Regions from separate parts of the Bradyrhizobium sp. USDA 4011 genome, predicted to be linked through region 2. Evidence: riboswitches for the same ligand, from Rfam matches in the RefSeq annotation. Region 2 holds a riboswitch; each other region holds the start of a gene.
The links. A riboswitch is a leader RNA that binds a small molecule or an ion and turns the genes downstream of it on or off. The one in region 2 is predicted to bind glycine.
Positions count from the first base shown of each region.

Region 1: another riboswitch for glycine. It lies ahead of gcvT (glycine cleavage system aminomethyltransferase GcvT); the one in region 2 lies ahead of ACVW1C_RS35550 (D-amino acid dehydrogenase).
Region 3: another riboswitch for glycine. It lies ahead of ACVW1C_RS28735 (L-serine ammonia-lyase); the one in region 2 lies ahead of ACVW1C_RS35550 (D-amino acid dehydrogenase).

Region 1 covers NZ_JBSSGG010000001.1:7,374,983-7,382,098, forward strand. The annotation lists gene ACVW1C_RS34765 (hypothetical protein) at 1-441, shown strand, start outside; gene ACVW1C_RS34770 (acyl-CoA thioesterase) at 475-906, opposite strand; gene gcvP (aminomethyl-transferring glycine dehydrogenase) at 1,024-3,897, opposite strand; gene gcvH (glycine cleavage system protein GcvH) at 3,920-4,285, opposite strand; gene gcvT (glycine cleavage system aminomethyltransferase GcvT) at 4,306-5,475, opposite strand; glycine riboswitch at 5,616-5,704, opposite strand; gene alaS (alanine--tRNA ligase) at 5,907-7,116, shown strand, end outside.
Region 2 covers NZ_JBSSGG010000001.1:7,528,461-7,535,576, reverse strand. The annotation lists gene ACVW1C_RS35570 (phospholipase D-like domain-containing protein) at 1-538, opposite strand, end outside; gene ACVW1C_RS35565 (hypothetical protein) at 1,038-1,358, shown strand; gene ACVW1C_RS35560 (ABC transporter substrate-binding protein) at 1,443-3,062, opposite strand; gene ACVW1C_RS35555 (M20/M25/M40 family metallo-hydrolase) at 3,332-4,462, shown strand; glycine riboswitch at 4,555-4,660, shown strand; glycine riboswitch at 4,664-4,777, shown strand; gene ACVW1C_RS35550 (D-amino acid dehydrogenase) at 4,843-6,150, shown strand; gene ACVW1C_RS35545 (ArgE/DapE family deacylase) at 6,307-7,116, shown strand, end outside.
Region 3 covers NZ_JBSSGG010000001.1:6,089,365-6,096,480, forward strand. The annotation lists gene ACVW1C_RS28720 (carboxymuconolactone decarboxylase family protein) at 243-398, opposite strand; gene ACVW1C_RS28725 (carboxymuconolactone decarboxylase family protein) at 347-586, opposite strand; gene glyA (serine hydroxymethyltransferase) at 605-1,882, opposite strand; gene ACVW1C_RS28735 (L-serine ammonia-lyase) at 1,895-3,265, opposite strand; glycine riboswitch at 3,382-3,446, opposite strand; glycine riboswitch at 3,449-3,536, opposite strand; partial or broken gene ACVW1C_RS28740 (anthranilate synthase component II) at 5,218-5,802, opposite strand; partial or broken gene pabB (aminodeoxychorismate synthase component I) at 5,799-7,116, opposite strand, start outside.

The DNA.
Region 1 (7,116 bases), 150 kb from region 2:
TCAGTCGTAGCGCTCCTGGAAGAGCTTCCCTCGCGTGGCTCCGGGCTTGGCGCAACGGAAATGCGGATGTTGGAGTTGCTCTCGGCGGGACACGTCCATCCGTACGATTTGTTTCCCGGGCACGAGAAACTCAGCCCCCGGCGGACGTTCGGTTATTGGGAAACGGGGGCCTTACTGGATGGGCTGGCTCACTGTCCGGTGCCTGCCATCTTCGGCTTCGACGATGGGCCGTTCGATCTCGACATGCACGAGGACCCGGAACGTCACCAACGCTACAAGCGGAGCCGGCTCGCGCTGACCGGCCTCGGCAGGGCAATCGTCGCTGGCGCTGGCGACTTCAGCCAGTACAATCCAATCCATCGCTGGTGGGGCGGCACGGAGTTGACCAACGAGCGGCTGTGGCGCTGGGACGCCGAGGGCCGCACCTTGGTCGCGCCGTAGGGCTTGATCCGTGTGACGCCGGCAGGCGCCGCGTTACGCCAGCGCCGTTTCCCGGCTCGCGATCAGCGTGCGCAGGTCTTCCGTCACGGCGACCGATTGGTGGGTCTTCTGATCGGTGGCGACCCAGATGATCTCGCCGGTGGCGCGCAGGTCGTCGGAGCCCTTGGCGAAGATCGCGAGAGTGAGCACGATCGAGGAACGGCCGATCTTTGCGACCCGAACGCAGACCTCGATGTCCTCGTCGAACCGGATCGGCGCCTTGTACTCGACCACCGATTTTACGGTGTGGAAGTCGATGCCAGTCCGCGCGACCTCGCCGAGATAGTCGTAGCCGAGCGCGCGAAAATATTCTGTTATCGCGGTGTCGAAGTAGGTCAGGTAGTGCGCGTTGAACACCACGGCCTGCGCGTCGACCTCGGAATAGCGGACGCGAAACGGGAAATGAAACCAGAATTCCTCCCGCATGTTTCCTCCTGCGGCGGTATCGCTCGCCGTCGTTCGCCCGCAGTCTCGTCGGGCCTTATGATTGCCGGACCGTAGGATGGGTTTCGCTACGCTCCACCCATCCTGCAACATGGCCCGTTACTCCGCCGCCTGCGCGTAATCCTCGATCGGCGGGCACGAGCACACCAGATTGCGATCGCCGTAGACATTGTCGACGCGGCCGACCGGGCTCCAGTATTTGTCGGACCGCGACACGCCGGCGGGGAAGCAGCCCTCGGCGCGGGTGTAGGCCCGGTTCCAGGCGTCGTCGGCGATGTCGTGGACGGTGTGCGGTGCGTGGCGCAGCGGCGACGCCTCGACCTTCCGGCGGCCCTTCTCGATCTCCGCGATCTCGCCCCGGATCGCGATCATCGCGTCGCAGAAGCGGTCGATCTCGAACTTCGATTCCGATTCCGTCGGTTCGATCATCAGCGTGCCCGCCACCGGGAAGCTCATGGTCGGCGCGTGGAAGCCGTAGTCGATCAGCCGCTTGGCGATGTCGTCCACGGTGACGCCGCTGGTCGTCTTCAGCGCCCGCGGGTCGACGATGCATTCATGCGCGACGCGGCCGCGCTCGTTGCGATACAGCACCGGGAAGTGCGGCTGCAGCCGTGCGGCGATGTAGTTCGCATTGAGGATCGCAATTTCGGTGGCGCGCGTGAGACCTTCGCCGCCCATCATCAGGATGTAGATGTAGGAGATGGTCAGGATCGATGCCGAGCCAAACGGCGCGGCCGACACCGGGCCGATCGCGTGTGCGGTCGCCCCGTCGGTTGCGGGATGGCCGGGCAGATAGGGCGCAAGATGCGCCTTCACGCCGATCGGACCCATGCCGGGGCCGCCGCCGCCATGCGGGATGCAGAAGGTCTTGTGCAGATTGAGATGGCTGACATCGGCGCCGTAATCGCCGGGCCGCGACAGCCCGACCTGCGCGTTCATGTTGGCGCCGTCGAGATAGACCTGGCCGCCATGCGCATGCACGATGTCGCAGATCTCGCTGATATGCTCCTCGAACACGCCGTGGGTCGACGGATAGGTGATCATGACGGCGGCGAGATTGGCCGAATGCTTCTCCGCCTTGGCGCGCAGATCATTGACGTCGACATCGCCGCGCGCATCGCACGCGACAACCACGACGTCCATGCCTACCATCGCGGCCGAGGCCGGATTGGTGCCGTGCGCGGAGGAGGGGATCAGGCACACCTTGCGGTGCGGCTCGCCGCGCGCGAGGTGATAGCCACGGATGGCCAGCAACCCGGCATATTCGCCCTGCGCGCCGGAATTCGGCTGCAGCGAGATCGCGTCATAGCCGGTGATGTCGCACAGCCACTGCTCCAGCCGCTTGAACAGCGCGTGATAACCCTTGGCCTGATCCGCAGGCGCGAACGGATGCAGGTTGCCGAACGCCGGCCAGGTCAGCGGGATCATCTCGGTGGTGGCGTTGAGCTTCATTGTGCAGGAGCCGAGCGGGATCATCGCGCGGTCGAGCGCGAGGTCGCGATCGCTGAGCTTGCGCATGTAGCGCAGCAGCTCGGTCTCCGAACGGTGGGTGTTGAATACCGGGTGGGTGAGAAATGCGCTGGTGCGGCGCAGCTCCTTCGGCAGCGCCTCGCGTGCGGCCGCCTCGATCTCGGCGAAGCTGAGCTTGCCGCCGAACACGCGCCACACCGCTTCGACGGTCTCCGGCGTCGTGGTCTCGTCGAGCGCGATACCGAGCGTGGTTGCGCCGATGCGCAGATTGATCCGCTCCGCCTGCGCGCGGGAGACGATCTCGATCTGCTTGCTTCCGGCCTCGACCGTCACGGTGTCGAAGAATGCCTCGCTGGTCGGCGCAAAGCCGAGCTTGCGCAGGCCGGCGGCGAGCACGGTGGCGCGGCGATGCACGCTGCGCGCGATGTGCGTCAGGCCTTCCGGGCCGTGATACACCGCATACATCGAAGCGATCACGGCGAGCAGCACCTGCGCAGTACAGATGTTGGAGGTCGCCTTCTCTCGGCGGATATGCTGCTCGCGGGTCTGCAGCGCCAGCCGATAGGCCGGTGCACCGCGCGAATCCACCGAGAGGCCAACGATGCGGCCGGGCAGCGAGCGCTTCAGCGTGTCGCGCACGGCCATGTAGGCGGCGTGCGGTCCGCCATAACCCATCGGCACGCCGAACCGCTGCGCCGAACCGATGGCGATGTCGGCGCCGAGCTCGCCGGGCGAGGTCAGCAAAGCCAGCGACAGCAGGTCCGCGGCCACGATCGCAAGCGCACCCTTGGCGTGCAGCGATGCGATCGCGGGCCGGAGGTCGCGCACCGCGCCTGTCGTGCCCGGATATTGCAGCAGCGCGCCGAGCACGTCGGCCTTGTCGAGCTCGGTCAGGGGATCGCCGACCACAAGCGCCCAGCCCAATGGGGCGGCGCGCGTGCGCATCACCGCCAGCGTCTGCGGATGAACTTCCTTGTCGACGAAGAACACCTTTGCCTTCACCTGCGAGTGGCGCTCGGCGAGCGCCATTGCTTCGGCGGCGGCGGTCGCCTCGTCGAGCAACGAGGCGTTGGCGACGTCGAGCCCGGTGAGGTCGCAGATCATGGTCTGGAAATTGAACAAGGCTTCGAGCCGCCCCTGGCTGATCTCCGGCTGGTACGGCGTATAGGCGGTGTACCAGGCCGGGTTCTCCAGGATGTTGCGCTGGATCACCGCGGGCAGGATGGTGCCGGAATAGCCCTGGCCAATCAGCGAGGTGAAGGTCTGGTTCTGCGCGGCGAGCTCGCTCATATGCGCGAGCGCTTCGGTTTCGCTCAGCGCCCGGCCGAGATCGAGCGGCGCCTTCTGAAGGATCGACGCCGGCAACGTCTCGTTCATCAGCGCCTGCAGGCTCGCGGCGCCGACCGTTTCCAGCATCGCGTTGATGTCGCGCGGGGATGGCCCGATGTGGCGGCGGACGAAATCGGTGGCGGCTTCGTTGATCGGCTTGAAGGGCGCGTTCATGGGCTGATCCTCGGATGATCCGTTAGGCGGTGTGCGCGGCGTAGGCGGCCTCGTCCATCAGGCCGCCGAGTTCGCCCTTGTCGGCAATCTTGAGCTTGAAGAACCAGGCCTTGCCGCCGGCATCCGAATTGACCAGCGCGGGCTCGGCCGCGAGCGCCTCGTTGACCTCGATCACTTCGCCGGTGATCGGCGCGTAGACGTCGGAGGCGGCCTTGACGGATTCGACGACCGCGGCGGCCTCGGCTTTCTTCAGGCTGCGGCCGACCTTGGGCAGTTCGACGAACACGACGTCGCCGAGCTGCGACTGCGCGTAGTCGGTGATCCCGATCGTGGCGACGTCGCCCTCGATGCGGAGCCATTCGTGGTCGGACGTGTACAGCGTCGTCATGGGGATCGATCCTTTGGCGTTTAGCGTTTGTAGGTATTGGGGACGAAGGGCGTGGCGGCGACCTTGAGCGGGAGCCGTTGGCCGCGCACTTCGGCGAAAACCGTGGTGCCGAGCGCGGAAAGGGATGTCGGCAGATAGCCCATCGCGACCGGCGCATTGAGGCTCGGGCCGAAGCCGCCCGACGTCACCTTGCCGATCGGCTCGGCCGAGGTGGCGTCGGCAAACAGCAAGGCGCCTTCGCGCACCGGGGCGCGGCCGTCGGGCTTGAGACCGACGCGGCGGCGAGCAGCGCCTTGGGCGAATTGCGCGAGAATCTTGTCGGCACCGGGGAAACCGCCGGCGCGGGCGCCGCCGCTGCGGCGGACTTTCTGCACCGACCATTCCAGCGCACCCTCGACCGGCGTCGTCGTGGTGTCGATATCGTGACCGTAGAGACAGAGCCCGGCCTCGAGCCGCAGACTGTCGCGCGCGCCGAGCCCGATCGGCAGCACGTCGGGATTGTCGAGCAGCGCTTTGGCAAGGCCTTCGGCATCGGCCGCGGGGACAGAAATCTCGAACCCGTCCTCACCTGTATAGCCGGAGCGCGAGACAAACCAGACGCGATGGTCAACCATCCAGTTGTAACGGTCGACCAAGTGTGGACCCGCATCCATGAACTTCATGGACGGCGCCGCTGCGCAGAATTTGGCCAGCACGGCTTCTGCCTTCGGACCCTGAAGCGCGATCAGCGCGCGATCGGTTAGCGAATCGATGATGCAGTCATCGGAGAGGTGTGCGCGCAGGTGCGCCTCGTCCTCTTCCTTGCAGGCGGCGTTTACGACCAGGAACAGGTGATCGCCGAAGAAATTGGCGACCATCAGATCGTCCAGGATCCCACCATCGGCATTGGTGAACTGGGCGTAGCGTTGCCGCCCTGGGGCAAGTCCCACAATGTCTTGCGGCACTAGTCTCTCGAGCGCGCGGGCCGCGTCCTCGACATTGCCCGATTTCGGCCGCAGCGCGAGCTGGCCCATGTGCGACACGTCGAACAGGCCCGCTTCCTTGCGGGTGTGCAGGTGCTCCTTCAGCACGCCGGTCGTGTATTGCACCGGCATGTCATAGCCGGCGAACGGCACCATCTTGGCGCCGCGCGCCAGATGCAGCGCGTGCAGCGGGGTCTGTTTCAGCGGGGAGGTTTCGCACGCAAGCATCACAGGGCCCTCGCGGTTCCCGCGGGGACCTATTTCCCCTTGAGAAACCTGCAGAAAGCCCCATCTGTCGCTGTGCCTGAGAGTATTATCCCGTCGGCGGACGCATCGGGGAGAACCCCAGCGCCTCTTTCCAGATGTTAGACGTCACGCGGTCCTTTTGCCTGAGAGTTTCCGGGGCGGTTGCTCCTTCGGCGCCGGCGGTAAGGCCGGTCTCTCCCGACGTGACTAGTAACAGGTAGGTAGAAAACACGGCGTCACCAGGACTGTCAACGCAGCTCTCGCTGCTATCCAATGGGCTTTGTGCTGCCGCGGCAAGCCCATGATCCGCCTGCACAGTTTCTGGACACCGCAGCTGGCAATGTCTAAAAGCGTTCGGCCGGAAAATGACGCCTTTTTGCGGCTGGCCGGCCCCTTTTTCCGATTGGATGAACATGAGCAGCGTCAACGACATCAGGTCGACATTTCTGAACTTCTTCAAGGAGAACGGCCACGAGATCGTGGCGTCGTCGCCACTGGTTCCGCGCAACGACCCGACCCTGATGTTCACCAACGCCGGCATGGTGCAGTTCAAGAACGTCTTCACCGGCGTCGAGAAGCGCGGCTATCAGCGCGCCACGACGTCGCAGAAGTGCGTCCGCGCCGGCGGCAAGCACAACGACCTCGACAACGTCGGCTACACCGCGCGCCATCTCACTTTCTTCGAGATGCTCGGCAACTTCTCGTTCGGCGACTACTTCAAGGAGCGCGCGATCGAGCTCGCCTGGAATCTGATCACCAAGGATTTCGGGCTGAAGAAGGACAAGCTGCTCGTCACCGTCTACCACACCGACGACGAGGCAGCGGGCTACTGGAAGAAGATCGCGGGCTTCTCGGACGATCGCATCATCCGCATCCCGACCTCGGACAATTTCTGGGCGATGGGCGATACCGGACCGTGCGGTCCGTGCTCCGAGATCTTCATCGATCGCGGCGAGCACATCTGGGGCGGACCTCCGGGCAGCCCGGAAGAGGACGGCGATCGCTTCCTCGAATTCTGGAACCTGGTGTTCATGCAGTACGAGCAGGTGACGAAGGAGGAGCGCGTGGCGCTGCCGCGTCCCTCGATCGACACCGGCATGGGGCTTGAGCGCATGGCCTGCATCCTGCAGGGCGTCGAGAGCGTATTCGAGACCGATCTGTTCCGCCACCTGATCGATGCGGCCGCCTCGGCCCTCGGCCATGGGCCGAACCCGCAGAACGTGGCGTCGTACCGGGTGATCGCTGACCATCTGCGCTCCTCGGCGTTCCTGATTGCCGACGGCGTGCTGCCGTCGAATGAGGGCCGCGGCTATGTGCTGCGCCGGATCATGCGCCGCGCGATGCGCCACGCGCAGCTTCTGGGTGCGAGCGAGCCGCTGATGCATCGGCTGGTCTGGGCGCTGGTCCGCGAGATGGGCCAGGCCTATCCGGACCTGGTGCGCGCGGAGAAGCTGATCGAGGAGACGTTGCAGCTGGAAGAGACGCGCTTCCGCAAGACGCTGGTGCGCGGCCTTTCGATCCTCGACGAGAAGAGCGCCGGCCTCAAGAAGGGCGACATGTTCGACGGCGACACCGCGTTCACGCTGTACGACACCTACGGATTCCCGCTGGACCTGACGCAGG
Region 2 (7,116 bases):
CCAGGATCTCGTGCAGGGCGTCGCCTGACAGGTAGCGGCGCGCCTGGTTGGCCGGGTCGGAGAGGCTCTTGACGAAATTACGCAGCGAGTCGTCGGAGGTATCGCCCTGCACGAAACGGCTGACGATCTGCGACATCAGGGTGCCGCGGTTGAAATAGGCCGACAAGCCGCCGCCCGCATCGCCCGAAGCAACCGCCGGCGTCGTCCAGGCGGACACCGAGGCGGCATCGGGCGTGAACGTCCCGTTCGCGCCGCTCTTCATCGCGGTGACGCGGTACGAGACGTTGTCGGTGTCGACGACGCTGTGATCGGTCCAGATGCAGCGCCGGAACGGCGATTGCGTCGAGGAGATGCCGGCGTCAGCGACCTGTTTCTCGCCGGGCTTCGGCGGAATGCGGTTGGAGAGCACGGTCGTCTGCTGCGTGATGTTGTTGCGCCGCTCGAGCTGGAATCCGACCCAGTCGCTCGACCAGGCGTCCGGCTGCCAGGCGATCAGGATATCATCGGCGTTGGCGTAGGCCTTGACATTGATGGTCATCACAATTTCCCCGAGGCTGGGTGAATCCGCAGGAGCGAAATATTGGACACTGCCTTCGCACGGCGAGAGCGTCCTGGAGCGGCACCGATATCGGCCCGTCGGACAATACCCCGGTAACCCTGGGTAGTTTGTGAAATAGACGACAACTGTTCGTGCAAATCGGTGCGGCGCGCCGCGCCTGGCGGCGAGCCCCACTCGAACGCCAGTCCGAGCCGTTTCTGCTTCTTCCATGCGATGCGGCACGGCCACCGCTGACCGTCGACGCCGAGGGTGAAGCGGTCGGGAAACCACAGCGGAGAATTGACTTCGATGCACGCCCGCCCACGGCTTGAGCAGGCAGCCGAGGCGTCACGATGCTTGCATCACCTCATCGTGTTTTGCGGGTGTGGCAGGGTTCACATGCCGCGATCGCCAAGTGGTGTAGTGTCGTCGCATTGGAAATTCCGGCCGCACATTTCGCGGGCCCCACATTTCGAGATCAATCAGTTGGAGATAGGCGATGACGATTGCGGATCGCAATCGGATTGCTGATCGCAATCGGATTGTCGGCAATACCGCGCCCGATCATGGCGCTTCCGTCCTCGAGCACGGCGACGACGCAGCCCATTGCAGCAACGGGCTCAACGCACAGAAATTCCTTGATGCGACGCCCCACGAGCGCGCGATCTACCGGCGCTGGATTCGCAGTGCGATCGTGCTGTGCGGATTGTTGGCGTTTGCCGCGGGAGCGATGGTCTGGATGAACGGCGGCGGCGTCGGACAGACAGAGCTCTCGAGCCTGTCGAGCACGAGCAACGCGAGATCAGGTCACGCGGACTAGATCAGACGCCGTCGCGGAACGGTTGAGCGAAACGAAAACGGCCGGGACAAGTCCCGGCCGTTTGTGTTGCGTCAAGCCGCAAGCCTACTCCGACTTGTCGATGTTCCAGAAGATCGGGGTTGCCGGACCGTCGATCACGCCGGACAGCGACTTCCGCCAGGCGCTTGGACCCTGATACTGGCCGAGCGGAATGTAGATGACCTGCTCGTAGGCTTCCTTCTGGATATCGGCCGCGATCTTCTTCTGCTCGTCGAGCGACGGCGCGCGAACGAAGGCGTCCTTCAGCTGTTCGATCTTCGGATCGTCGGCCCAGCCGAACCATCCGCCATTCTTGCCCTGGCCGCCGATCGAGAGGTTGGCGATCGGGTTGGAGACGTCGGCACTGACCCAGTTGGTGAAGAACATGTTCCAGCCGCCGTCCTTCGGCGCCTTCTGGCTGGCGCGGCGAGTCACCACGGTCTGCCAGTCGGTGGCCTGCAGGTCGACCTTGAAGCCGGCGTCGCGCAGCTGCTGGGCGACAACAACCGGCTGCGCCTTGAGCGTGGTGACGTCCCCCGGCGCCATGATGACGATCGGCGTGCCATCATAGCCGGACTCGGCAAGCGCCTTCTTGGCCGCCGCCATGTCGCCGCCCTTCAACAACGTCTCGCCGCCGACCTCGGACGCAAACGGCGTGTCGCAGATGAAGAAGGCGACGCAGGTCTTGTAATACTTGGGATTACCGACCAGCGCGTCGAGCACCTGCTTCTGGTTGACCGCCATCAGCGCCGCCTGGCGAACCTTGATGTTGTCGAACGGCGGATAGAGGAAGTTCATGCGGCCGAGCGTCTGGAAGCCGAACTTGTTCAGCGTCTCGACCTTGAGGTCCTTGTCGCCTTCGAGGATCGGCAACATGTCGAACGACGGGTTCTCCAGGAAATCGATGTCGCCGGACTGCAGCGCGTTCATCGCAGTCTGCGCGTCGGCCATCGTGACCCACTCGACGCGGTCGACCTTCACGACCTTGCCGCCAGCGGTCCAGCTCGCCGGCTCCTTGCGCGGCACGTAGTCGTTGTTCTTGACATAGACCGCCTTCACGCCCGGCTGGAATTCGGCCTGGACGAACTTGAACGGACCCGAGCCGATCTGCTCCGGGATCGGCTTGTCCGGCGGCGTTTCGGCGAGCCGCTTCGGCATCATGAAGGCGACGCGCGACGACGGCTTGCCGATCGAATCTAGCACCAGGCCGTAGGGCTCCTTCAGCTTCAGCGTGATCGTCTTCGCGTCGGTGGCCTCGAGGCTCGCCGTGAAGTCCATCAGCTTCTGGCCCATGCCGTCGACCTTGGCCCAGCGCTTCAGCGAAGCGACGCAGTCTTCCGCGGTCACCGGCGTACCATCGTGCCACTTCAGGCCATCGCGCAGCGTGAACGTGTAAATGAGCTTGTCGTCGGACACCTTCCAGTCGGCCATCTGCGGCTGGATCTTGAAGTTGGAGTCGGTCGCGACCAGCGTGTCGTAGACCATGTAGCCATGGTCTCGCGTGATATAGGCGGTGGTCAGGATCGGATCGATGACGCGCAGATCCGAATGCATCACCGCGGTAATGGTCTTGCCCGCGGCCATGGCCTTCGGCGCAAAGGACAATTCCTGCGGCGCGAACGACAGCGCGAGCGCCGTCAACGCAGCCGCTAGCGTGCCGTGCTTCCAACGCGAGATAGGGAACATGCAATTTCTCCTGACGTGTAACTGGTCAAAGCCGGCTTATTCGTTATGCATGCGGTTCGTTATTTAGGCGAACTAACATGCTGTATGGCTTGTGAAATCGAGACTTGCATCAAGCGCAATGCGCGTCAATCGGTTTCCGGCAGGATCGAACGTATACGAACGAATGAGCGGCAGGTTCAGCGCATTTGACTTTACAAAGTCGTCTTCCGAGCTTTTCGTACGGCACCCGAACGCGTATCGGCGCGCACAAACAACAAGAGAGAAAAGACATGAACCCCGCCAATCTTCCTTTTGATTCCGAAGCGATGCTGCAGGGGCTGCGCAGCTGGGTGGAATGCGAGAGCCCGACATGGGATGCGGCCGCAGTCGAGCGCATGCTCGACCTCGCCGCGCGCGAGATGGCGGTCATGGGTGCGACGATCGAACGCATCGCGGGACGCCAGGGCTTCGCCGGCTGCGTCCGCGCCCGTTTTCCCCATCCGAAACAAGGCCAGCCCGGCATCCTCATCGCCGGCCATCTGGACACCGTGCACCCGGTCGGCACCATCGAAAAGCTGGCGTGGCGGCGCGAAGGCAGCAAGTGCTTCGGGCCTGGTATCTTCGACATGAAGGGCGGCAACTATCTGTCGATCGAGGCGATCCGGCAGTTGGCGCGCGCCTCCTTTACGACGCCGCTGCCGATCACCGTGCTGTTCACGCCCGATGAAGAGGTCGGCACGCCGTCGACGCGCGACATCATCGAGGCTGAAGCCGCGCGCAACAAATACGTGCTGGTGCCGGAGCCCGGACGGCCGAACAACGGCGTCGTCACCGGCCGCTACGCGATTGCGCGCTTCAATCTGGAAGCTGTCGGCAAGCCGAGCCATGCCGGCGCGACGTTGTCCTCCGGCCGTTCCGCGATCCGCGAAATGGCCCGGCAAATCATTGCGATCGACGGCATGACCACCGAAGACTGCACCTTCTCGGTCGGCATCGTGCATGGCGGGCAATGGGTCAATTGCGTCGCAACGACCTGCACCGGCGAAGCGCTCAGCATGGCCAAGCGCCAGGCCGATCTCGACCGCGGCGTCGAGCGCATGCTGGCGCTGTCGGGCACCGCCAACGACGTGACCTTCAAGGTGACGCGCGGCGTCACCCGCCCGGTATGGGAGCCGGATGCCGGCACCATGGCGCTCTATGAAAAGGCCAAGGGCCTTGCAGCGGCGATGGGCCTCGATCTGCCGCACGGCAGCGCGGGCGGCGGATCGGACGGCAACTTCACCGGTGCGATGGGCATCCCGACCCTCGACGGCCTCGGCGTTCGCGGCGCCGATGCACATACGCTCAACGAGCATATCGAGATCGAGAGCCTCGCAGAGCGCGGCCGCCTGATGGCGGCGCTGCTGGCGACGCTGGACTGACATCGATTTGCACTGCACAACACGTTGGCACTGCCGGATCGAAATTTAGCCTTGTCCATTTTTGAGGCTTCGCCTACGGTCCGGCCGTCCAACGCGACGATGCGGGAGAGATCGAAGCCACAACGTTCGTGTTGTTGCTTCGGCGCCGACGGAGCAACCGCCCCGGAAACTCTCAGGCAAAAGGACTGTATCGTCAGGACGATCTGGAGAGAGACGGACACGACCGCATCAAGGGCCGTGACGTCCACCGAAGGGGATAGTCTGTCATCCGGCCCAGGCCCGATGCGGATCAAGCTCTCAGGTACCGTGACAGATGGGGCGCCGACGCCGGTGTCACCGGTGGTTCGGCGACTCTAACCCACGGGAGCCTGAAGACCACCATGCCTCACATCGCAATCATTGGCGCCGGCATCACCGGCGTGACGACGGCCTATGCCCTGCTCGAACGCGGCTACCGGGTGACTGTCCTCGACAGGCATCGCTACGCCGCGATGGAAACTTCGTTCGCCAACGGCGGACAGCTTTCCGCCAGCAACGCCGAAGTCTGGAACAGCGCCGCGACCATTCTCAAGGGGCTGCGCTGGATGCTTCGAAGCGACGCGCCGCTGCTTATGAATCCGAAGCCGAGCTGGCACAAATATTCCTGGATCGGCGAGTTCGTCGGCCACATCGGCCGCTATCGCACCAACACCATCGAGACCACGCGGCTCGCAATCGAAGCGCGCAAGCATCTGTTCTCGATCGCACAGCGCGAGAACATCGCCTTCGATCTCGAACGCCGCGGCATCCTGCACGTCTATCACGACAAGGCCGGCTTCGAGGCGGGCCTGCGCGTCAACACGCTGCTGCAACAAGGCGGGCTCGACCGCCTGCCGGTGACGGCGGACGAAATCCGCAACATCGAGCCCGCGCTGCAGACGACCTGCTATGGCGGCTTCTTCACGCCATCGGACGCAACCGGCGATATCCACAAGTTCACGCGCGGCCTTGCCGACGCATGCATCCGCCGCGGCGCAACCTTTGTCCATGAAGCCGACGTCGACGCGATCGCGCGCGGCGACAACGGTTTCCACATCAGCTGGAACGAAGCCGCTTCGCACGATGCTGGCGTCGCGACGCGACATGAGTTGCAGGCGGACGGCATCGTCATTTGCGCCGGCGTCGCGAGCCGGCACTTCGCAGGCCTGCTCAACGACCGCGTCAACGTCTATCCGGTGAAGGGCTATTCGATCACCGTGCAGCTCGATGCGCCGCAAAGCCAGGACGCTGCGCCAACCGTCAGCCTGCTCGATGAAGCCGCGAAGATCGTCACCAGCCGGCTCGGCGCCGACCGCTTCCGCGTCGCCGGCACCGCCGAGTTCAATGGCTTCAACCGCGACATTCGCGCCGACCGCATCCAGCCGCTGGTGGATTGGGTGCGGCAGCATTTTCCCGGCATCGACACGTCGAGGGTCGTGCCGTGGGCCGGCCTGCGCCCGATGATGCCGAACATGATGCCGGTGGTGCGCGCCGGAAGGTTTCCGGGCGTGTTCTACAACACCGGCCATGGTCATCTCGGCTGGACGCTGTCCGCCGCGACGGCGCAGATGGTGGCAGGCGCGATTGATGACTGGCGCGACCTCGACGCGCCCTCGATGGTGCCGTCGCAGGTCGATGCGACCGAGACCGCCCGCGCAGCTTTCCCCTAATTATCCAGCCGACGAGGAAGAATATGAGCGTATTTGCGTGTGGCCAAGTCGGAATTCGCTGAGAAACACCGCATGACAACGACTAGCGTCATATTGGGGAAAAGCGCTTCAGCGCGGGAGGGGACAATGCGCATTGGGGTGGCGGACACGCGTGAGATGCTGACCAAGCCGGATCAGATTGCCGCGGAGCTGTGCGCGGCCGTCGATCGAAACTTCGACGATCAGATCGCATTCCTGTCGCGCATGGTGCAGTTCCGCAGCTTGCGCGGACAGGAAGCACCGCAACAACGTTGGCTGGCCGAGCAATTCGCAAAGCGCCGCTACGACGTCGATGCGTTCAGCCTTGCCGACGTCAACCTGATGAGCCATCCGAAGGCTGCGCCAATGGACGGCATCGATCTTGCCGGATCGCAGCAGGTCGTTGCGACGCTCAACAGCAAAGGCGGCGGACGCAACCTGATCCTGCAAGGTCATATCGACGTCGTCCCGGAGGGGCCCGCTGACCTTTGGGACCGGCCGCCGTTCGCGGGCGCCGTGCACGACGGCTGGATGTTCGGGCGTGGCGCGCAAGACATGAAGGCCGGTGTCTCGGCCATGATCTTCGCGCTCGATGCGATCCGCGATGCCGGCTATGCCCCGGCCGGACGCGTCCATCTGCAGACCGTGACCGAGGAAGAGAGCACCGGCAACGGCGCGCTTTCGACCTTGATGCGCGGCTATCGCGCCGACGCCTGCCTCATTCCAGAGCCAACCGGACACACGCTCACGCGCGCCCAGGTCGGCGCCGTCTGGTTCCGCCTGCGCGTCCGCGGCACGCCGGTGCATGTCGCCTATTCCGAGGCCGGTACCAGCGCGATCCTGTCGGCGATGCATCTGGTGCGCGCGTTTCAGGATTACACCAAGGCGCTCAATGCCCGGGCGCTCGACAACAGCTGGTTCCGCAGCGTCAAGAATCCGATCAAGTTC
Region 3 (7,116 bases), 1.4 Mb from region 2:
CGAGACGATCCAGCCCTTTGTCGCGGTGGTCGAAGCTTATCACAACGCTGTGGAAATGCAGGACGGATTAAGCCAGCGGTTGGCCATGATTTCCGGACGAGGGATCGCTAATGTCCTATTCAGCTCGTAGGCAAGGAAGCCGCGCGCCGACTTTGTGGTGGGCAGCGTGCGCGACCGCTGCGTGGGTGGCAGCCGATACCCGTCTATAATTACGGAAAGGGTGGAACTCCTCCTGCCACACCCTAATTTGTCATGCCTTTCAATTCGTCAAATGCGGCAAGCGCCTTTGCGCCATAGACTGTTGAAGGACCACCTCCCATTTCGATCGAGACGGCAATCGTCTCCGTCACTTCCTCGCGGCTTGCACCGTGCTTGATCGCGTTCTGGACGTGAAACACCAGACAGCCTTCACACTCGAACTGATGGCGATCGCCAGAGCCATAAGCTCCTTGGTCTTTACCGAGAGCACCCCCTCTTTGCTCACGGCACTCATCAGCCCCTGAAACGAACGCATGACCTCCGGCACAGCCTTGTAGAGATCCGTTGCTTCCTTGCGCATGTCGTTCAAGATTTGTTCGTAGACCATTGTCGTTCTCCTGATTCGCTAGGTCCGCATCGAAGAATAGATTGGATGGGCCTCGCACAGCCTGCGTACGTCCTTGGCAATTTGCTGTAGCCGCGCCTTGTCAGGATCGTCCTTCGCAAGCTCCGTCAATCTCTGCAGAATGAGCGAGCCGATTGTTCGAAACTCGCGTTCTCCGAAGCCGCGCGAGGTTCCGGCCGAAGAGCCGAGCCGAACGCCAGACGTAAGGGCTGGCTTCTCGGGATCAAAGGGAATGGCGTTCTTGTTGCAGGTAAGTCCTACTTGCTCGAGCGCGATTTCGGCGGCCTTCCCGGTCAGCTCAAGGGGTCTAAGATCGACAAGGATCAGGTGACTGTCCGTTCCGCCCGAGACGATGGATAGACCGCCCTCTGCCAATACGGCGGCCATCGCGCGCGCATTGCTCAACACTTGCCGCGCATATGTTTTGAACGAGGGCTCGAGCGCCTCCCCGAAAGCGACAGCCTTGGCTGCGATGACATGCATCAACGGCCCACCCTGGACGCCCGGAAATACTGCGGAGTTGATCTTCTTCGCCAAGTCTGGATCGTTCGTCAGAATAAGGCCGCCCCTCGGTCCGCGCAGCGTCTTGTGCGTGGTGGACGTCACGACGTGGGCATGCGGCACTGGGGATGGATAGACCCCGCCAGCGACCAAGCCCGCTACGTGCGCCATATCAACCATCAATTTCGCACCGACTTCATCGGCTATTTGACGGAATGCCGCAAAATCGATCTCGCGAGGGTACGCTGAACCGCCGGCCAAGATGAGTTTTGGCCGGTGTCTAAGCGCAAGCATGCGCACGTTGTCCATGTCGATACGATGGTTATCCGCCCTCACGCAGTATTCAACCGGCGAGAACCATTTACCGGAGATGGTTACCGGAGAGCCGTGCGTGAGGTGTCCGCCATGGGCAAGCGACATGCCCATGAAGGTATCGCCTGTATTGAGAAGCGCCAGAAATGCGGCCAAATTGGCCTGAGCTCCCGAGTGCGCTTGCACATTGGCGAATTGACAGCCGAATAAATTTTTCGCCCGGTAAATTGCCAGCGTCTCGACTTCGTCCACGAACTCGCACCCACCATAGTATCGCCGCCCTGGGTAACCCTCAGCGTACTTATTTGTGAGAACCGATCCTTGAGCAGCCAATACGGCTTCGGAAACGATATTCTCCGACGCGATCAACTCGATCTGGTTTTGCTGACGTGCGAGTTCACGCTCAATTGCCTGGAAAACGGCCGGATCAGGCGACACTCGCGTCGATGGCTCTTGAACATTCACGAGAGATTCCCTTCAACATTCCGGAACGTTAACGGCGAGTCCTCCGCGCGAGGTCTCCCGGTACTTGTCATTCATATCGGCGCCCGTTTGCCGCATCGTTTCGATGACCTGGTCAAGCGAAACCCGATGCTCGCCATCACCGGCGAGGGCCAAGTACGCAGCATTGACCGCCTTTACGGCGCCAAAGGCGTTGCGCTCGATGCATGGGATCTGAACCAAGCCGCCGACCGGATCACAAGTCATCCCCAAGTGATGCTCTATGGCAATCTCGGCGGCGTTCTCGATCTGCTCATTGGTGCCGCCAAGGGCCGCCGTGAGGCCGGCACTTGCCATCCCAGCGGCCGATCCCACTTCACCTTGACATCCAACCTCGGCGCCCGAAATGGAGGCGTTCCGTTTTATGATGCTTCCGATAGCACTTGCCGCAAGCAGGAAGGTACGCAGCCCTTCATGATTCGCATCCTCGCAGAGGTCACGGTAGTAGCGAAGGACAGCTGGGACGACGCCGGCAGCCCCGTTTGTCGGAGCGGTAACGACTCGCCCTCCGGCAGCATTCTCTTCGTTCACCGCGATGGCGAAAGCCGATATGTGGTCGAAGGGGCGGCTGGTTGACCGCGAATTGCTGAGAGCAACCTTCTGCAGCCGTTCGAAAAGAGCACCGGCCCTTCTTCGCACGCGCAGCCCGCCCGGGAGTTCTCCGTCCTGCGCTAGGCCACGATCGATGCACTTCATCATGACAGCGATGATGCGGTCGAGCTCTCGAATTGTCTCTCCCTCGCCGCGGCGGGCAATCTCGTTTGCCTTGACAATATCGGCAATGTTGCAGGAATGAACTCGACATAGCTCCAGAAGGTCGCGCGAGGATCCAAATTCGAAGCCGAGACGATATTCAAGATCGCCTTCCTGTCTTTCGGCGCCAAGTCGCTCAATGAATCCACCACCGACCGAGAACCACACTTCGGACGAAACAACGTTGGTACCTACATCCAACGCCTTGAATTCCATGGCGTTCGGATGCCGGCTGAACTGACGCTTTGTATCGAAAACAATATCTTTCTCCTGCTCGAAGGTAATCCTGCGGCCGCTCGGCAGCTCAATCTGGCGCTCGTTGGTAATTCGTTCGAACAGTCGGCTCGCCTCGTCGGGATCGATGCGATCGGGGGTCTTGCCTGAAAGCCCCAGGACGAGAGCTTTGTCGGTCGCATGACCCTTGCCTGTCCAAGCGAGGGAGCCGAAAATCCTGGCTTCGATCCGCACGACACTATCCTCGCGCCCATCCCTCAGACCACGAACGAATGTCGCAGCGGCTTTCATCGGGCCGACGGTATGTGAAGAAGACGGGCCAATTCCGATCTTGAACAGATCGAAGACGCTTATCGGCAACTTCTTGGTTGCGCCGTCCCTAAGAGCAGAACGAGCTAGCAGTTCAGAATGGAAGTTGGGCGGATTTCGGCTTGTCACGCAAAGCACTCCAGCTTTTTCAGCTATGTTGAGTGCCCCATCTGTTTCTTTGCCTGAGAACGTTATCCCGTCGGCGGATGCAAGCGGCATCTCTTTTCAGATGTTTGGACTGACGCGGTCCTTTTGCCTGAGAGTTTCCTGGGGCGGTTGCTCCTTCGGCGCCGACAACTCGGTCTCTCCCAGCGTCAGATGTTCAGCGTAACGATTCTTCCTTCCCTTTGGCCGAAAGCGCAATCCGACGTGTCGAAAATCGGTGGTTAGGTATGCGCTATCCCGCTCGCTTGTCAAGATACGCCAGCTTGCTTGTGATCTCTGATCGCCAGCGATAGGTGCTGCTCCCTCACGCGCTGTTCTTTGCGGTGTACCTTCCGATCCTCAGGTCTATCGAGCCGCGGAGTCTTGCTTAGCTCGTGCTGATAATTACGACCCCAGCAACACATCTACTGCTCATAATCCTACATTCGACTTGCAGCCGAGTTTGCCGCGCCGGCTACAAGCGCGCCGGCACAGGGCCACCCTTCTTTGTATAGCGAATGTCAAGCTCGTTCGATCACCAATGCGCTGTGAAGTCTGACATCGAGACGTTTTGCTGAGGCACCCTCGTTTTTTAGACAAGTGCGTACAAAAAAGACGCTGGCCTCACCCTCAATTCTCAGTTTCGCTCGAGAGCGCGCTGCGACTCAGTTCGCGATCTATGCGGTTTCTTGACGCGGCGAATCGCAAGAATCTGCAATCTGGTTTGCGTCTTGCCTGTAATCGTCTTGCCAGCAATCTTAAAACTGAAGCGCCACTCGCCTGGCAACGCTTCTCGAATGCTAAATTGTACGCCTCTATATTGCATGAACCATTCCAGCACACGCCCTTTTCTGCCCCCGCGTCGTCCCGGTGCAGATCATCGATTATCAGAATTTTGACACTCGGACGAAAGGTGCCGCCGGTCCTAGGGGACCGGCGGCCAAGTTTAGGGAGGAAACGCCCGTATGGGCAGCGATAGTGAAACTATCGCACGGCACCGCCAATCGCTTGGCGGATATCGAAAGGGTATCTCGGTGGCCGGGCCAGAGGATTATCCGCCGTCTCATCGAATAAAGGTGATACGAGGAGAGCTTCACCTTAACGGCTCAAGTAATTCAATCGAGATTGCAATAAAAGAGAAAGTTACGTACGGGGCGTACTGAGCCCCTTTTTCGCGCTGTCGTATTGCCTCTTCAACAAACAAGATCCTTTCTTTCGCAAGGCTTCGCCTGCAGAGGGAGGGACTCACCTTGTCTTGCCACTCGCACGCGACAGATCCTGCCTGCGGCGACACGACGCACTAGCTTGCCCGCATCTGAGTAGAAAGTCAGCGACTCTGTAACGGCGATGGAGTCCCCCGTATGGACGTCAGTTCTTGGTTTGCTGAAGCCGTTTTTTCGGCTTTCGATCCGAGCTAGATGGCGCAAGTGATGTGGCTTCAACGTCGAGCGAGCCAATTGAAGCCTTTTGCCGAATTCTGAGGAACCTGAGAACGCAATCCTCAGAAATGCTAGAATTTGAATTCTCCTCAGACCACCTTCCAGTTTTCGAGATGCTGCTTCTTCAACGAAAACGAATTTGGTTATGGTCAGTAGGCACGTCCGAAGCCGCCCCACTCATGTCAGGTTCAAGGCGCACCAGACCTGCGGCTAGGTATGAAGCGTATCGAGCACTCTTCCTGTTGTTGCTCAGCTCTCCGCGTCAAGTTCGGCGTCCCCTCAAGCGAAAGCCACGGCTAAGCCGCGCTGTCCTTCCTTCCCGTCAAAGATCTCGTGAGACAGCGCCTATAAGAGGTGGGCGTATCTCACGTTACACTCCTGTGGGCGAGCCGGCGTGGTGCGCAACTTCGTCTCCGATCCTTACGCTCGGAAACTCTTTGCGAGCCGCAAGAAATTCATAAACAGCACCTGGCCATGTTCGGTAAGTACCGACTCCGGATGGAACTATACCCCATAGGTCGGTTGACGCCGATGTGCGAAGGCCATGATCTCACCTTCATCCGAGCGGGCCGTCACAATGAGATGCTGCGCGTTGGAGTCATCCAGTTCGACCGCCAGAGAATGGTAGCGTCCGACGCAAAGTGGGGACGAGAGTTCGCGGAACAACCCTCGGCCATCATGTGTGATGTACGAGGACCGGCCGTGCATGGGGTGACGTGCACGCACTATACGTCCGCCGAAAATGCTTCCAATACACTGGTGCCCAAGGCAAATGCCAAGAATAGGGACGCGACCTGAAAGTTCACGGACGACGGCGGTGGATATGCCGGCCTCCATTGGGCTGCAGGGACCCGGAGAGATGACAACTGCACGCGGCTTGAATCCAACAAGATCGGTGACGCTCACGGCGTCGTTTCGGACCACTTCCGTCTCTTCACCAAGCTTGCGGAAATAGCAAGCAATGTTGAAGACGAATGAGTCGTAGTTGTCGATGATGACAATCACAATGCACCAGGTGGCTCGACGTCAAAAGCGTCAAAGATGCGCTGTGCCTTGGCGAACGTCTCCTCATATTCGGCTTCCGGCCTTGACATCGCCGTGATCCCGCCGCCTGCATGAAACATAGCCAGGCCGTCGTCGATCGTCACAGTACGGATCGCGATGTTCGTGTCCATGTGCCCGTTGAAACCGATGAAGCCGATCGCCCCGCAATAGACCTCTCGCGCCACTCGCTCGATGTCCGCAATGATTTCCATCGATCGCACCTTTGGAGCACCGGTCACCGAGCCTCCCGGAAAGCAGGCGCGAATCAGGCTGACCGCGTCTTCGTCGGCAGCAAGTTCGCCCCTGACCATCGAGACGAGGTGGTGCACCGAGGCATAGGATTCGAGATCGCAGAGTAGCGGAACCTCGACCGAATCCGCAGTGCAAACACGTGACAGATCGTTACGCAACAAGTCGACGATCATAATGTTCTCGGCACGGTCCTTTTCGGACGCAAGGAGGATTTCGGCGCGGCGCTGGTCTTCCTTTGGATCAGCAGAACGCTCGATTGTGCCCTTGATCGGGCGCGTTTCGACCTGTCGTCCGTCAAGTTTCAGGAAGCGTTCCGGCGAACTCGATGCAATGGTCAGCTCGCCGTAGCGCAAGAGGGCCGCAAACGGCGCCGGGTTCAATGACCGCAGCTGGCCGTAGAAGGTGAGCGGATCGAACAGCCGGGACACCCTGGCGCTGAAGCGCTGCGCAATGTTCGCCTGGAAGACGTCCCCGGCCAGGATCAAGCCGATGACGCGCTGGACCGCTGCAATATAGCTTTCGCGGTGAAAGTTCGAATGCCAGACGCCCGCCGTGCCCGGGAGTACGATCCGCGGCAACTTTGGCCTCGCGAGCAGCGCTGCAAATTCGTCGGCACGACGGCGTGCACGCTCGGCGCGTCGAGCGGGGTCCTGCTCCGCCCATCCCGTCGAAACGATCCAGCACCTGTGGTCCCGGTGGTCGAAGCTGACCACCACGTCATAGAAATGCAGGACGGATTGAGGCAGCCGTTGGCCGGGATTTTCGGGCGCCGGCAATCGCTCCAATGTCCTGTTCAGATCGTAAGCAAGGAAGCCGGCGGCGCCGCCCTGAAACGGTGGGAGATCGGGTCGATGCGCTTGTCGATATCTGGCGAGGAGGGTACGAAGCACGGCCCATGGATCGCCCTCAATGGCCTCTCCATTACAACTTGCCTGTCCACCCGTGACCAAATAGGTGCTGAACGGCTCGCAGGCCAGATATGAGTAACGCCCAAGCTGCTCATGCCGTGCCGCGCTATCGAGA